4 regions of the Rhizobium sp. GW821-FHT14E12 genome follow, and region 1 is predicted to be linked to each of the others. Evidence: predicted binding sites of a transcription regulator. Region 1 holds the regulator's gene; each other region holds the start of a gene.
The links. Region 1 encodes PhoB, which activates phosphate uptake and scavenging genes when phosphate is short. Its sites were predicted from a motif close to TGTCATNNANCTGTCAT; they were not measured.

Region 2: the regulator PhoB is predicted to act here: its motif matches at 1,634-1,650, upstream of AC1RO0_RS02340 (LTA synthase family protein).
Region 3: the regulator PhoB is predicted to act here: its motif matches at 1,847-1,863, upstream of AC1RO0_RS03680 (BtaA family protein).
Region 4: the regulator PhoB is predicted to act here: its motif matches at 1,627-1,643, upstream of AC1RO0_RS02310 (UDP-2,3-diacylglucosamine diphosphatase).

Annotation. Positions count from the first base shown of each region.
Region 1 is NZ_JBXAPH010000006.1:221,712-225,924, reverse strand. Features, by position in the region: gene pstB (phosphate ABC transporter ATP-binding protein PstB) at 1-800, shown strand, start outside; gene phoU (phosphate signaling complex protein PhoU) at 852-1,565, shown strand; gene phoB (phosphate regulon transcriptional regulator PhoB) at 1,598-2,281, shown strand; gene AC1RO0_RS22095 (GcrA family cell cycle regulator) at 2,370-2,906, opposite strand; gene AC1RO0_RS22090 (aspartate aminotransferase family protein) at 3,334-4,213, shown strand, end outside.
Region 2 is NZ_JBXAPH010000001.1:468,461-472,673, reverse strand. Features, by position in the region: gene AC1RO0_RS02340 (LTA synthase family protein) at 1-1,598, opposite strand, end outside; gene AC1RO0_RS02335 (NAD+ synthase) at 1,787-3,466, shown strand; gene AC1RO0_RS02330 (TolB family protein) at 3,497-4,213, shown strand, end outside.
Region 3 is NZ_JBXAPH010000001.1:749,649-753,861, forward strand. Features, by position in the region: gene AC1RO0_RS03670 (transglycosylase SLT domain-containing protein) at 1-300, shown strand, start outside; gene AC1RO0_RS03675 (serine hydrolase domain-containing protein) at 336-1,724, opposite strand; gene AC1RO0_RS03680 (BtaA family protein) at 1,913-3,160, shown strand; gene AC1RO0_RS03685 (class I SAM-dependent methyltransferase) at 3,157-3,831, shown strand; gene AC1RO0_RS03690 (glycoside hydrolase family 25 protein) at 4,051-4,213, shown strand, end outside.
Region 4 is NZ_JBXAPH010000001.1:460,237-464,449, reverse strand. Features, by position in the region: gene AC1RO0_RS02315 (NADP-dependent malic enzyme) at 1-1,345, opposite strand, end outside; gene AC1RO0_RS02310 (UDP-2,3-diacylglucosamine diphosphatase) at 1,675-2,514, shown strand; gene AC1RO0_RS02305 (MFS transporter) at 2,681-3,904, shown strand; gene AC1RO0_RS02300 (ABC transporter permease) at 4,060-4,213, shown strand, end outside.

The DNA.
Region 1 (4,213 bases):
AAGCCGCAGGCGAGAAGGCATTGGCCAGGAAGATGACGACGATCCCCTACAAGATGATCGGCCAGGACGTCTCGGTCTATTATGGTGACAAGCGCGCCCTGTTCGGTGTGGACCTGAACATCCGCGTCAATACGGTCACCGCGCTGATCGGCCCTTCCGGCTGCGGCAAATCCACCTTCTTGCGCTGCTTGAACCGGATGAACGACACGATCGATACCTGCCGCGTCACCGGCAAGATCACGCTCGACGATCAGGATATCTATGACAGCGCCATCGATGTCGTGGAGCTGCGTGCTCGCGTCGGCATGGTGTTCCAAAAGCCCAATCCCTTCCCGAAGTCGATCTACGAGAACGTCGCCTACGGCCCGCGTATCCATGGGCTGCATCGCTCCAAGGCCGATCTCGACCATATCGTCGAAACCAGCCTGCAGAAGGCCGGTCTCTGGGGCGAGGTGAAGGACCGGCTGCTGGAAGCCGGCACCAGCCTGTCGGGCGGCCAGCAGCAGCGCCTCTGCATCGCCCGCGCCGTCGCCGTCAGCCCGGAAGTCATTCTCATGGACGAGCCGTGCTCGGCGCTCGATCCCATCGCCACGGCCAAGGTCGAGGAACTGATTCACGAGCTGCGGGAAAACTTCACGATCGTCATCGTGACGCATTCCATGCAGCAGGCCGCCCGCGTCTCGCAACGCACCGCAATGTTTCACCTCGGCCATTTGGTCGAGGAGAACGATACCGATAAGATGTTCACCAATCCCGACGATTTCCGCACGCAGGATTACATCATGGGCCGTTTTGGTTGATGATATCCCGCGCGCGGCTCCCTTCACACGTTTCACCCTGAGGATAGAAAAATGGTCTCCACTCACATTCTCTCTGCCTATGACGAAGACCTGAAGTTCCTGACGCGCCGCATTGCGGAAATGGGCGGTCTGGCGGAGCAGATGGTCAGCGACAGCGTCCGCGCCCTGGTGCATGGCGATGCCGCCCTTGCACAGAAGGTCATTTCCGACGACGTCGTCCTCGACCACGCCGAACGCGAAGTCGGCGACAAGGCGATCGTCACCATCGCGCGTCGCCAGCCGATGGCGGCCGACCTGCGCGAAATCATGGGCTCCATTCGCATCGCCGCCGATCTGGAGCGCGTCGGCGACCTCGGCAAGAACACCGCCAAGCGCGTCATCGCCGTGCAGGGCCACGGTGTTCCGCGCCGCCTGGCGCGCGGCATCGAGCATCTTTCCGAACTGGCGCTCAGCCAGCTCAAGGAAGTGCTCGACGTCTACACGACCCGTTCGCCCGACAAGGCCGTCTCGATCCGTGAGCGCGACGAGGAAATCGATGCGATGTACACCTCGCTCTTCCGCGAGATGCTGACCTACATGATGGAAGATCCGCGCAACATCACCACCTGCACGCATCTTCTCTTCTGCGCCAAGAACATCGAGCGCATCGGCGACCATGCCACCAACATCGCCGAGACGATCTATTACATGGCGACCGGCAGCCAGCCGGAAGGCGAGCGCCCGAAAGACGATACCGCCAACACCGTCGGTGCGGTGACGGAATAACGAAGACGCCAAGAAAAGGAGACCAGAGACGCATGGTTCCGAGAGTTGCTGTTGTAGAAGACGAAGAAGCGCTCAGCGTTCTGCTGCGCTATAATCTTGAGGCTGAAGGCTTCGAGGTCGACACCATTCTGAGAGGCGACGAAGCCGAGCTTCGCCTCCAGGAGCGCATCCCCGATCTTCTGATCCTTGACTGGATGCTCCCCGGCGTGTCCGGTATCGAACTCTGCCGCCGGCTGCGCATGCGGCCGGAGACCGAGCGCCTGCCGATCATCATGCTCACCGCCCGCGGCGAGGAAAGCGAGCGCGTGCGCGGCCTTTCCACCGGCGCGGACGATTATGTCGTCAAGCCGTTCTCGACGCCGGAGCTGATGGCTCGCGTCAAGGCGATGCTGCGTCGCGCCCGTCCGGAGGTTCTCTCCACGGTGTTGCGCTGTGGCGACATCGAACTGGACCGCGAGACCCATCGCGTTCACCGCAAGAGCCGCGAAGTGCGGTTGGGGCCGACCGAATTCCGCCTGCTGGAATTCCTGATGGCTTCGCCGAGCCGCGTCTTCTCGCGGTCGCAGCTCCTCGACGGTGTCTGGGGACATGACATCTATGTCGACGAACGCACCGTCGACGTCCATGTCGGACGTCTGCGCAAGGCGCTGAACTTCTCCAATATGCAGGATGTCATCCGCACCGTTCGCGGCGCGGGTTATTCCATGGAAGCCTGAGCGGGAAACCGGTCAGTCATCCAACATAGCGGCGGAAACAGAAAACGGGCCTTTCGGCCCGTTTCTTTCATTTCGGCTATGGGGCATCTCAACCGCGGGGTTGAGCCGCCGGCCGGCGCCGTTCATGCACCGGCTGGTAGGCCATGCGCTGATGGTAGCCGCAATAGGGCGATGCATCCGGGCTGTCGTTGCCGCAGAAATGGAAGTCATCCTTCAGCGGATCGCCGACCGGCCACTTGCAGGTGCGCTCGGTGAGTTCCGTCAGGCCGAGGCGGCGCGAAATCGGAACAACCACATTGGCGGCCGGACGATATTCGATCTCATTGACCGTATCGATCTCGACTTCTTCCTTGAGCATCGTCGCGCCCTGCTGACGGGTAACCGTGCGGGTTGCAACGCGCGAGGCGTAGTTCGGTGCGCGCGGCGCCGAGGTGTTGCGCTTCTGCGCTCGGGCGGCCGTCGCCGTGCCGCCGGCCTTCGCTCGGCCCGGCAGGCTCAAGCGATGCACCTTGCCGATGACGGCGTTACGACTGACACCACCAAGCTGCGCCGCGATCTGGCTCGCGCTCAAACCCTCGGACCACAGCTTCTTCAGCTTCTCGACGCGTTCGTCTGTCCAATTCATGCCCTGTCTCCGCTGTCGCGTTTCCGATGGCAGAATCCTTCACCATTGCCTCGCATTAGGGCGAGGCGCGAAACGCTTAAAAATTGTGGTGACTAGTTCCGCCGCATGCAGTCTAGTAATTGGGGTTTAACCTAGTGTGAGGCTGACTCCGTGACAAGACACGCATGATTCCTGGGGAATCGATTTCGGGGTTTTCCCCAACTTGCTTGTCCAAGCGTGGCATTTTTGCAATATTAGCAGTTGAAGACATACCTCTCGTCGAGAGGCGCTCTGCCGCGCCTGCTAAATCGCCTGTTTTGTTGACATTGCGGTGCAAAACATCAATAGTGCCTCAGCCGCCGCAAGGCGGCATTTTTGATTTTTCCGGGCCCGTTTCACTTGAAGGAAACGATTGGCCCTAAAAGTTGTGATCGAGGAGATACGGGCCATGGCTGAAACCGCGCCGCTTTATGACACCTATATGCGTGCTCCGCTGCGGTTTGAGCGAGGAGAGGGCGTATGGCTGTTCACGGAGACAGGCGAGCGCTATCTCGATTTCGCCGCCGGTGTTGCGGTGAATTCGCTTGGCCATGCACATCCCCATCTGGTTGCGGAACTGAAGGCGCAGGCCGATAAGGTCTGGCACCTGTCGAACCTCTATGAGGTGCCGGGCCAGGAGAAGTTGTCGAAGCGCCTGACGGAAGCCACCTTTGCCGACAAGGTGTTCTTCACCAATTCCGGTGCCGAGGCGCTGGAATGCGCGATCAAGACGGCGCGGCGCTACCAGTTCTCCAAGGGCCATCCCGAGAAATTCCATATCATCACCTTCGAAGGTGCCTTCCACGGCCGCACGATCGCGACGATCGCCGCCGGCGGACAGGAGAAGTATCTCGAAGGTTTCGGCCCGAAGGCACCGGGCTTCGACCAGGTGCCCTTCGGCGATCTCGACGCCGTGCGTGCCGCTGTCACCGATGCGACGGCCGGGATTCTCATTGAGCCCGTGCAGGGCGAGGGCGGCATCCGCCCCGCGACCAACGAGTTCCTGCGCGGCCTGCGCCAGATCTGCGACGAGCATGGCCTTCTTCTGATCCTTGACGAGGTCCAGTGCGGCGTCGGCCGTACCGGCAAGCTCTTTGCCCATGAATGGTCCGGCGTCACGCCCGACATCATGGCCGTGGCCAAGGGTATCGGCGGCGGTTTCCCGCTCGGTGCCTGCCTTGCGACGGCGGAAGCCGCTTCGGGCATGAAGGCCGGCACGCATGGCTCGACCTATGGCGGCAATCCGCTCGCCATGGCAGTCGGCAATGCCGTGCTCGATATCGTGCTGG
Region 2 (4,213 bases), on a different contig from region 1:
ACCAGCGGCGTCTCGTGCTCCCGCTTCATGACGTCGAGTGGCGCTTTTCTAGATGCGACTTGTTCGGGCATGTAACCGGTATTCGGATAGACGCTGCCGAGAGGCGGCAGATGATCGCCCCAGAGAACGATGATCGTTTCGCGGTCGCGCTTGGCGGCCCAGTCCATCAGCATCTTCAGGCTTTGATCGGATTCGCGCACGCCTTGCGCATAGGTCGCGAGCGTGTCGCGGTCGGCATCCGTCAGGTCTCCCTTGATGTCGACGGTGTTCTCCGCGTAGCGGTTCGGTTCATAGGGGCCATGCCCCTGCAGGGTGACGGCGAAGAAGAAGAATGGCCGGTCCATCTCGTCGCCCTCGTGCATGATCTCCTTCATCAGCGAGTCGTCGGAGGCGAAAATGCCGCGCTTTTCCATCGGCGGCATGGTGTCTTCCGTGTGGAACTCCTCAAAGCCGAAGGCCTTGTAGACTTCGTTGCGGTTCCAGAACCAGCCGCTGAACGGATGAAGCGCGCGTGCCGCATAGCCTTGGCCGCGGAAGAACGTGGCGAGCGACGGCATCGGTTTGCGGACATATTGCTGATAGGGAATGCTGCCATAGGGCAGGAAGGCGTTGGAGAAGCCGGTCAGGGCCTCGAACTCGACATTGGCGGTCATGCCGCCGAATTCCGGCGAGAAGACATGGCCGGATTGCGCCGCGCGGATCGTCGGCATCGGGTCCGGCGTGAAGGTCAGGTTAGAAAGCCGGGTCGGATCCCAGAAGGATTCGCTCATCAGCATGATGACATCGGGCTTTCGGCGTGGACCGGAGAGATAGCCGTAATTGCGGGCAGGTATCGCGTCCATCGCATCGGGTCCGTAACCCGCCGGCACTTTGACATCGGCCATTGGCAGGTTCAGCGAGAAGGCGATGATGAAGCCGTTGTAGCTGTAATTTTCCTTCTGATCCCAGACGATGGGGATGATGCGCAATTTCTCGCGGATGAACGAATATTGCGTCGCGTCCATCTGCGAGACGAAGAGAGCCGCAAGCGGCAGGCAGACGGAGAGCCGGGTCACGCGCGCCTTTTTTGACAGCATGACGGCGCGTTGCCAGCCGTAACGCCACAGAATGGCGAGGATGGCCAAGGACGCTATGATGCCGATTGTGAGCGCCACGGCGGTCCAGGGCTTGTCCCGGACCATGACCGGCATCAGTTCCATGATTTGGCGGGCAAACAGGAAATCCGAGGGATAAAGCGGATCTGACAGGAAGTTCTGCTTCTGGTTGGAGATGAACGCCGGAACGAGCAGCAGGGGCGCGACCATCAGGATCGATTGATGCGCTCGGCCGAAAATCGCGTCCAACAACAGCATCAACAGCATGACGACGCCGATGGTCGTGAAACCGGGTCGGAGCGGAGAAAACAGGTAGGATGGAACGGTCGCAAACTCGCCCCGGGCAACCCACTCAACAGCGACAACGGTCGATAGCGCGAGCAGGAAGGTGAGGGTGAGGCTCAAAACCTGGCGAAGGATGGCCGACTGCCGTCTCGCCGCGCCGATTTTCTGGAAAAGAGCGAGCCTGCCTGCCAAAGCAGAGCCGATGACCAAAGCGACCAATGATCTCTCCGAATGCTATAATATATTCATATAATTGTCGTGCTTTTGTCATGAATACCGGATGAACCGCAAGGCGGGCTTAGTATTTTTTCGGGTAAAAATATCACTTACGCGTTAGACGCGATTTTGCCGCGAGCAGTGGGGCGAAGGCTGTTGCGGAACGTGGCCACCGTCGTTAAATATATGGCATGACAGAGCAAAGCCCCATCACCCAGACCATCCGCATCGCTGTCGCGCAACTCAATCCGACGGTCGGCGATGTCTCCGGCAACCTTGCAAAGGCGCGTGAAGCCCGGGCCGAGGCGGCGCGCGAAGGTGCGCAGCTTGTGTTGTTTACGGAGCTGTTCATTTCCGGTTATCCGCCGGAGGATCTGGTGCTGAAACCGGCCTTCATCCGCGCCTGCCAGAAAGCCGTGGACAGTCTTGCCGCCGATACCGCCGATGGCGGGCCGGGTGTCATAATCGGCTTTCCGCGACAGGACGAGACGGGGCGTTACAATTCTGTTGCGGTGATTGACGGCGGCAAAGTCATCTTCGTCAGGGACAAGGTCGATCTGCCAAACTATGGCGAGTTCGACGAGAAGCGCGTCTTCGACGAGGGGACCATTGCGGGACCGGTGAATTTTCGAGGCGTCCGGATCGGCATCCCGATCTGCGAGGAGATCTGGAACGACCTCGGTATCTGCGAAACCCTAGCCGAAAGCGGCGCGGAACTTCTTTTGGTTCCAAACGGCTCACCTTACTATCGCGGCAAAGTCGACATCCGTTATCAGGTGGTGCTCCGCCAGGTGATCGAGTCTGGCTTGCCGCTCGTCTTTGCAGCTCAGGTCGGTGGTCAGGACGAGTATGTTTTCGACGGCGCGAGCTTTGCTTTCAACGCCGACAAGACCCTGGCTTTCCAGATGAGCCAGTTCGAGACCGCTTTGGCGGTGACGACCTGGAAGAAGAACGGTGACGGCTGGCATTGCAGCGAAGGTCCAATGGCGCATATTCCGGAGGGCGAGGAGGCCGATTATCGCGCCTGCCTGCTGGGCTTCCGCGATTATGTCAATAAGAATGGCTTCAAATCGGTCGTGCTCGGCCTGTCCGGCGGTATCGATTCGGCGATCTGCGCAGCGATTGCCGTGGATGCGCTCGGCGAGGAACGTGTTCGCACCGTGATGCTGCCTTACCGCTATACGTCGGAAGATTCGCTGAAGGATGCAGCCGATTGCGCCAAGGCGCTCGGCTGCCGCTACGACATCGTGCCGATCGAGGAGCCGGTAACGGGCTTCAACGCCGCGCTGACCGATCTGTTCGAAGGCACTGAGAGCGGCATCACCGAGGAAAACCTGCAGAGCCGTGCCCGTGGCACCATCCTGATGGCGATCTCCAACAAGTTCGGCTCGATGGTGGTCACCACCGGCAACAAGTCGGAAATGTCGGTCGGCTACGCCACGCTCTATGGCGACATGAATGGCGGCTTCAACCCGATCAAGGACCTCTACAAGATGCAGGTCTATGCGCTGTCGCGCTGGCGCAACCTGCATGTGCCGCCAGGCGCGCTCGGCCCATCGGGCGAGGTGATCCCGTCAAACATCATCGACAAGGCGCCATCGGCGGAGCTGAGGCCGAACCAGACGGACCAGGATTCGCTGCCGCCCTATCCGGCGCTCGACGATATCCTCGAATGCCTGGTTGAAAAGGAAATGGCGGTCGAGGAGATCGTTGCGCGCGGGCACGATATCGCGACCGTCCATCGGATCGAACATCTGCTCTATCTCGCCGAATACAAGCGCCGGCAGTCGGCGCCGGGCGTGAGGATCACCACCAAGAATTTCGGCCGCGACCGGCGCTATCCGATCACCAATCGGTTCCGCGATCGCTGATCGTAACGCCATCCGGCGAGTGGAGAAGCAATGCGCAGTTCGGTCGAGATCTACAATATCCGCACCGGTGAGAACCGGATCGTCTGGCAGACGGAGACGTTGATCGAGGCGCCGAATTTCGCGCCGGATGGGCGCTATCTGCTGCTGAACGCCGATGGGCTGCTCTATCGGATTGCCCTTGATGGCAAAGCCGAGCCCGTTCAGGTCGATACCGGCTTTGCGACGCTCTGCAACAACGATCACGGCATTTCGCCCGATGGATCGCTGATCGCCATCTCCGACAAGACCCAGCATGGCAAGTCCTGCATCTATGTCCTGCCGGCCGAAGGCGGCACGCCGCGGCAGGTGACGACCAATCTGCCGTCCTACTGGCATGGCTGGTCGCCTGATGGAAAACGCTTCTCCTATTGCGGTATCCGTAACGACGTCTTCGATATCTATACGATCTCGGCCGATGGCGGTGAGGAGACACGGCTGACACATGGCGAGGGCCGCAACGACGGGCCGGACTATTCCGCCGACGGGCAATGGATCTACTTCAATTCGAGCCGCACAGGCCTCATGCAGATTTGGCGCATCCATCCCGATGGCACTGGTCTCCAGCAGGTGACAAGTGACAATTACGGCAACTGGTTTGCCCATCCGTCGCCCAGGAACGATAAGGTCGTACTGATCTCCTACGACCCCGATGTCTTCGATCATCCGCGCGATTTAAACGTTCGCATGCGGCTGATGGACATGGATGGC
Region 3 (4,213 bases), on a different contig from region 1:
CGCGTCGTTCATCGCGAGAGCCGTTACGATCCGAAAGCCTATAACAAGGCCGGCTATTTCGGCCTGATGCAGATCAAGTACAACACCGCCAAGTCGATGGGTTATGAAGGCCCGGCGTCAGGCCTGCTCGATGCCGAGACCAACATCAAATACGCCGCGAAATATCTGCGTGGCGCGTGGATGGTCGCTGATAACAAGGCCGAGAACAAGGAAGTCAAGGCCGTTCAGCTCTACGCGCGCGGCTATTATTATGACGCCAAGCGCAAGGGCCTGACGGACGTCGCCAACGGCAATTACTGATCTTGGAGTTTAGATTTGCAAACGCCGGTCGGACCTTAGGTCTTGGCCGGCGTTGTCGCATCCAGGATCTTCTTCAGCAGGATTTGCGGCTTGTAGTCCAGCCAGCTCGGCGTCAATCCCATCCGCACCAGCACAAGATTGGCTGAAGGAACGATGGCGACACTCTGGCCGTCATGTCCGAGCATCCAGAATGTATCCGTCGGCAGGCCGAACTGCGCATCCGAGCCGCCCGGCCCGGCAAGCCAGGCCTGAACCTGCGAATAGACACCTTCCGATGCCTTGGTGGGCGTACGCATCGCGCCGACGAAACCCTCCGGCAACAGTCGCTGGCCTTTCCACACACCATCCTGCAACAGGAACTGCCCGAAGCGCGCCCAGTCGCGAGCCGTCGCATAGAGATAGGAACTGCCGATAAAGGTGCCGCGCTCGTCGGCCTCCAGCACGGCGCTCGACATGCCGAGCGGCGTAAACAAGGCATCGCGCGGATAGGCGATCGCAGTGCTTTCGTTCGGGAGCGTGTTCATCCAAACTCTTGACAGCAGCGTCGCCGTGCCGCTCGAATAGCTGAAACGCTCGCCGGCGGGAGCCTGCTGCGGCGCGTTTGCAGCGATCCCGGTCGAGTCCGGATCGAGATAAAGCATGCGCGTCACATCCGATACAGCACCATAGCTCTCGTTGAAGGTAAGACCGCTCTCCATGCCGAGGAGATCGCTGAGCTTGATGTTCTTGCGGGCATCCCCGCTCCACTGCGGCAGAAGGTTCTGATCGTCGAAGGACATGCGGCCGGTCAGCATCAGCCGGCCGATGATCGCAGCATTGACCGTCTTCGTCATCGACCAGCCGATCAATGGCGTGCCCTTGCCGAACCCTTCACCATAGGACTCCGCGACGATGCGGCCATCCTTGATCACCACGACGGCGCGCATGGACGGGCCGGCAAGATCCGGATTGGTCACGAGCTTTGAGAGCGCCGCGCCGGTCTCACCCTGGTCGCTCGCGACCGCATCTCCATCCGGCCAGGCAGAATCGCGCTTCGGCGCCTTCACCTTGTTCAGGAAGACCGCGCTGCGAGCCGCTTGCAGATCGCCATCCGGCACCGTCACGCAGCCGAGCGCTCCACGATAGAGCGCATAATTCGGCGCAAACATGCCAAGGATACGGGCGGTCACCACCCCCTCCTCCCGATCGACCGAAACCCGGACGAGTTTCAACGCCGGATTGCCCGGCGCCTGCACATCGTCGGCCAACACCTGCTCCGGATCGCGCTTGGCGATAAAGGTGTTCGAGCAGACGATCTTGGCAGCATAACCGTCGCCAACCCTCAGCAATTCAGGCGGAGAAACGGAAAGCCAGACGACGCCACCGGCGACAATGATGAGCAGTAAAAGAACAAGAGCCATAATCGCTCTCGATATCAAGCGCATGCCATACACCTCCAAAGGTATGCGGACACAATCAGGAAACGCTGCAATATGAAAGACCTTCATCATTACAGTTTCGCAAATATCCGCATGACCGCCGCGCAGCCGAACCTACCAACAGCCCACGTCATCAGACTGTAGCATTGCCGGGTTACACGCCCTGAACCTGACAAATTGGTGACAAGACTCAGATGACGGAATTCGCCCCGGAAGCCGGTCTCCACAAGAATCGGAAACTCAAGGACGCTCTGCTACAACACAAGGCCCTGTCCAAGGCCGGCTTTTCCGAACGTCTGTTCGGCATGCTGTTTTCCGGCCTTGTCTATCCGCAGATCTGGGAAGATCCGGATATCGACATGGAGGCGATGGAGCTTCAGCCGCACCACCGCATCGTCACTATCGGCTCCGGCGGCTGCAACATGCTCGCCTATCTCTCGCAGAGCCCCGCCTCGATCGACGTGGTCGACCTCAATCGGCATCACATCGCGCTGAACAAGCTCAAGCTCGCAGCCTTCCGGCTGCTGCCCGGTCATGCCGACCTGGTGCGTTTCTTCGCCACGCCAGGCGTCGACACCAACAGCCAAGCCTACGAAGAATTCATCGCGCCACGGCTCGATCCGGCAACCGCCGCCTATTGGGATGGCCGCGACATATACGGCCGCCGCCGCGTTACGGTGTTCAATCGCAACATCTACAAGACCGGCTTGCTCGGCCGCTTCATCGGCGCGGCGCATGTGCTGGCTCGCCTGCACGGCGTACGTCTCGCCCCTTTGACAGAAGCCCGCACATTGCGCGAGCAGCGTCAGTTCTTCGACAACGAGATCGCGCCGATCTTCGACAGGCCGATGGTACGCTGGCTGCTCGGCCGCAAGAGCTCGCTGTTCGGCCTTGGGATTCCGCCGCAGCAATATGACGAGCTTGCTAGCCTTGCCGGTGACGATTCCATCGCTGGCGTCCTGAAGCATCGTCTGGAAAAATTGGCGTGCCATTTCCCGATGCAGGACAATTATTTTGCCTGGCAGGCCTTCGCGCGCCGCTATGCCGCCCAGCACCAAGGGCCGCTGCCGACCTATCTGAAGCCTGAGCACTACGCCGCCATCCGCGCCAATGCCGACCGCGTCAGCGTGCATCACGCCAACTTCACCGAGCTGCTCGCTTCCAAGCCCGCCGCTTCGCGTGATCGCTATATCCTGCTCGATGCGCAGGACTGGATGACCGACGAACAGCTCAACGAACTCTGGGCGGAAATCACCCGCACCGCCCGCGAAGGCGCCCGTGTCATTTTCCGCACCGCTGCCGAAAAGAGCATCATCGAAGGCCGCCTTTCGACCGCGATCCGCGATCAATGGGTCTATAACGAAGGGCGCTCGCAGGAACTCAACGTACGCGATCGCTCGGCGATCTATGGCGGCTTCCACATTTACGGGAAAAAAGCGTGAGCCAGGCGGATACGGGTCTCGAGACGAATTCGAAGAACCATGCCGGACTGATGGACGGCATGTACCGCTACCAGCGGCACATCTACGACCTGACCCGCAAATACTACCTCTTCGGCCGCGACCGCACGATCGCCCATCTCAACGTGCCCTTCGGCGGCTCGCTGCTTGAGGTCGGCTGCGGCACGGGTCGCAACATGTTGCTGGCGCATCGTCGCTTCCCGTCGGCCAAGCTCTACGGCCTCGACATCTCCCAGGAAATGCTGCTCTCGGCCCGCAACAATTTTCGCGGCTTGAAGCAGATGCCGGACTTCCGCGTCGCCGACGCCACGGCCTTCTCGCCCGCCGATTTCGATGTCGGCGGTTTCGACCGCGTCATGGTCTCCTACGCCCTGTCGATGATCCCCGACTGGAAGAGCGCAATCGATGCGTCACTCGATGCCGTCTCCCCCGGCGGCGAGTTGCATATCGTCGATTTCGGCCAGCAGGAGCGCCTGCCCGGCTGGTTTCGCACGATGCTGAAGGGCTGGCTGAAGAAGTTCCACGTCACCCCCCGCGCCGACCTGCGTACGGTGCTGGAGGAACGGGTTGAGGCCCGCGGCGCCAAGCTGATCTTCGAAGAGATCGGACGGGGTTATGCCTGGAGAGCCGTCGTCATCAAGCCGGCCGCCTAGGCCGAAGACCCGAATTCAGCTCGAAATTTGCCTGCTTGGCGCTTCAAGTATAAGAATTTACTTGAAGATAACGGATTTTTTACGTTGATATGGTGAATAAAGTGGTAAGGCCGGGCTGCAAGCAGCTTGGCCCGCCGCTTCTTTGGATTTTCGGGGACCAGACATTACGGAAGCCAAGCCTTGGGGCAGCAAGATCACTCGCGCCATAACGGGATATCCATGCGCAGGCTTCTGTTGTGCTTACTGCCGCTCGCCCTTTTCCTGAACAGCTGCACGACGGGCTATGATGCCCTGCAGACCGCTTCCATTCCGAAGGCCCGATTCAAGGATACCAAGCCTCAGGATTTCGGCCGTGACCATCCCGAGCGCCATCCCATCCACG
Region 4 (4,213 bases), on a different contig from region 1:
CGGCGAAAATCGGCTTCATGACGAAGCCGGACCGGAAAACGAAGCGGTTGAGCTCGTCCATATAGGCGTCGAAATCGGCGATCGGACGCAGGGCCACGCCGCTTTCGGCGGCGGCTCTTGCGACAGCCGGCGCGATGCGCAGGATCAGGCGCGGATCAAACGGCGAGGGGATCAGATACTCCGGCCCGAAGACCGGCGTCTCGCCCGTATAGGCGCGGGCGGCCACGTCCGAAGGCTCTTCGCGGGCAAGCGATGCGATGGCGCGCACAGCCGCCATCTTCATTTCCTCATTGATCGTCTTGGCGCCGCAATCGAGCGCGCCGCGGAAGATATAGGGGAAGCAGAGGACGTTGTTGACCTGGTTCGGGAAGTCCGAACGGCCAGTACAGATCATCGCATCCGGCCGGGCGGCGCGGGCGAGGTCCGGCATGATTTCCGGTGTCGGATTGGCCAGCGCCATGATCAGCGGCTTTTCGGCCATTTGTTCCAGCAGCTCTGGCTTCAATACGCCGGCGGCAGAAAGGCCAAGGAAGACATCGGCGCCGCCGATCGACTCGGCAAGCTCGCGCTTGTCGCTCTTCTGGGCGTAGACGGCTTTCCATTCGTCCATCAAGACGTTGCGGTCTTCATAGACCAGGCCCTCGATATCATGGACCCAGATGTTTTCGCGCTTGGCGCCGAGAATGACCAGAAGATTGAGGCAGGCGAGCGCCGCGGCACCGGCGCCTGAGGCAACGATCTTGACGTCCTCGATCTTCTTGCCGGCCAGTTCCAAGCCGTTGAGGATGGCGGCGGCGACGATGATCGCGGTGCCGTGCTGGTCGTCGTGGAAGACCGGGATTTCCATCTTCTCGCGCAGGCGACGCTCGACCTCGAAGCATTCCGGTGCCTTGATGTCTTCAAGGTTTATGCCGCCGAAGGTGGGCTCGAGCGCCGAAATCGTGCTGACCATCTCATCGACGGTCGGCGCTTCGATTTCGATATCGAAGACATCGATGCCGGCGAATTTCTTGAAGAGGACGGCCTTGCCTTCCATGACCGGCTTGGAGGCTAGCGGGCCGATATTGCCGAGGCCGAGCACGGCCGTGCCGTTGGAAATAACGGCGACAAGATTGCCGCGCGAGGTGTAGTCGAAGGCCGTTTCCGGATTGTCGCGGATGGCGAGGCAAGGTGCGGCGACGCCGGGAGAATAGGCAAGCGCCAGGTCGCGCTGGTTGCCGAGCGGCTTGGTCGCCTGGATTTCCAGCTTGCCGGGGCGGGGATAGCGATGAAAGAAGAGAGCCTGTTCGTCGAGATTGCCACTCGCCATGTTCTTGGCTGCCTTCGATGTGTCGTTCGTATCCATCCCGCTTCTCCATTCCTGCTTGCGCGCCTGCGCCTCAAATCCCCTCCATACATCAATCGTTCGGAGTGCACAGTATGGATTTGACGCTGCTGAAGGGTTTTTTGTCGCGGCAAAGGCATAATTTTTCCTTTGCGAAAACTGCGGCATTGCCGACCCGACGCGATGAAAGTGCTCGGGCGATGTTCCGTTTCGAGGTCGTCAGTTTCGCAACCGACCGGCCAGATCTCGCCACAGCTGTAAAACGCGGCTGATTTCTTGCAGTAAGCGCTCCGCACAGCATTTGTCATCTTCCTGAAACACGAGTCTGATTTTGGAATAGGTAACGTAGGATAGGACGCGAACAAATGTTCGTGAATGAAAACATGGACACTCGGCGGTTTCGAACGCTGTTCATTTCTGACGTGCACCTCGGCTCGAAAGCGGCCAAGGCGGACTTCCTTCTCGATTTTCTGCGCCTTCATGACGCCGACACCATTTATCTTGTCGGCGATATCGTTGATGGCTGGCGGTTGAAGCGCAATTGGTACTGGCCGCAGGATTGCAATGACGTCGTGCAGAAGCTGTTGCGCAAGGCGCGCAAGGGCTCTCGCATCGTCTATATCCCCGGCAATCACGACGAATTCCTGCGCGATTTCCCCGGCATGCATTTCGGCGGCATCGAAGTGGCCCAGCGCGCGATCCACGAGACGGCCGACGGCAAGAGATATCTCGTCCTGCATGGCGACGAGTTCGACGTCGTCGTCCGCAACGCCCGTCTGCTCGCCTATCTCGGCGATTGGGCCTATGACATGGCAATCCTGATCAATATCGGCCTTGCCGCGGTGCGCCGCCGCCTGAACATGCCCTACTGGTCGTTTTCGGCCTGGGCAAAGCTTCAGGTCAAGCACGCCGTCAATTTCATCGGCGAGTTCCAGCGCGTCGTCGTCGAAGAGGCCAAGCGCAGCGACGCCGACGGCGTCATCTGCGGCCACATCCACCATGCCGTCATCGAGGATTTCGATGGTATCCGCTATATCAACACCGGCGATTGGGTCGAAAGCTGCACGGCGATTGCCGAGCATGAGGACGGCACATTCGAGCTGATCACCTGGCAGACGATTGCCGAGACCCAGCCCGTTGGCGTCGCTGGCGAGGAACTGCCGGAGGCGCTTGGAGCGCAGGCGGCGTAATACTTCGCTGCCTCACGGGCCTAATAACGATCCGTCATAATTATTGATCGCCTGGATCCCGCTGCTTTTGCCATTTTGGGCTGAAACGTTGCAGCTGGGCCATTTCCCGCCATAGTCGTGATAACGATAGAGTGATAGGAACACATCAGTTCCCTTCAGGTCTGTCATGATTCCCGCGACAAAATCTTTGCAGGGCGAGGGCGCGCCGCCTTATTTTCGGTTACGCACCGCCTTGTCCTATTGTGCTCCGTTGATCGTCAACGGGATTGCCTTGCCGTTTTTTCCGGTCTGGTTGGCCGGGTTGAGCTTCAGCGATCGCGAGATCGGCCTCATCCTTGCCGTGCCGATGGTGGTGCGGGTTCTTGTCGTGCCTATTGTCGGCATGCTTGCCGACCGTGTGCAGGAACGCGCCACTGTGCTGTTCTGGTCGGGTGCGCTGTCGCTGTTGACGGCGATCGCGCTTTACTGGACGAGCGATTTTTGGCCGGTGCTTCTGGTCTATGGCATCCAGGGGGCGACATATGCGCCTTACGTTCCCATCGTTGAATCGATCGCGGTTTCCGGCGTACGGCGCTGGGGTTTCGATTACGGCTCGATGCGCGTCTGGGGATCGATCGCCTTCATCGTCTCGACGCTTATCGGCGGTCAGATGATCGGCAAATGGGGTGGTACGACGGTTCTCCCTGCCATGGTTGCGGGTTTCGTCCTGACAACGCTGATGGCCTTTTTCTGTCCGCGCATCGGGCCGACGCGTCGCCGTCATCATCAACCGATCGATTTGCAGGCGCCAACCGGCAGCTCGCTGCGCTCGCCGCAATTGCTGGTCACCATGATTGGTGTGTCGGTGCAGCAGTCGAGCCATGCCATGATGTATACTTTCGCATCGATCTATTGGCGCGAGCTTGGCTTTTCAGGCACGCAGATCGCCGTTCTCTGGTGCATCGGGGTGGCGGCGGAGGTGATGGTGTTTTTCATGTCGAGGATGCTGGGCCGCCGGTTCAGCGCCTGGACACTGATCTTTTTCGGCTCGGCCGTGTGCGTCGTCCGCTGGATCCTGTTCCCGATTAATCTCGGTTTCGCCGGCTATTTCGTGCTGCAATGTTTCCATGCCTGTACCTTTGCCTGCGTGCATACCGGCATCCAGCGCCGCATCGTCGCTTCGGTGCAGGAAACGCAGGAGGCGTCTGCTCAGGGCACTTACTTCTTTTACAACGGTATGTTTCTCGGGCTGATGACCCTGGCGTCCGGCTATCTCTATGCCTGGCTGGGGCTTTCGAGCTACTACATCATGTCCGGTGTCGCTGCCTTCGGTCTTGCCATGGTGGTTTTCGCCCGCAGTCTTCAGCCTCGGAGTTCCTCGATCGGTGGAAGAGCAAGCGAGGTTTCGTAAGTCGCGCAAAGTGGTTTCATTTAGTTATCAAAATGCCGTGCCATATCTTTGGCGCTTGCGCGGCATAGAAATCGCCTATGAACTCGGTGTATTAACGATTAGCGTCGCGCGGGGATTCCCGAGTCGGCGAATGTGCCGCAAGACTTGAAAGATGTATGAGTTTGAAAGCAGCCGTACAGAAACCCGATGCACCGAGGATCGACGACGAGCCTGATGGCAGCGGGCATCGCTATCGGCTGGAAGGCAATTGGCGCAGCGCCAATGTCCATGGCGTGTTGCGGCGCATCGATGAGCTGACGACGCGGAGTA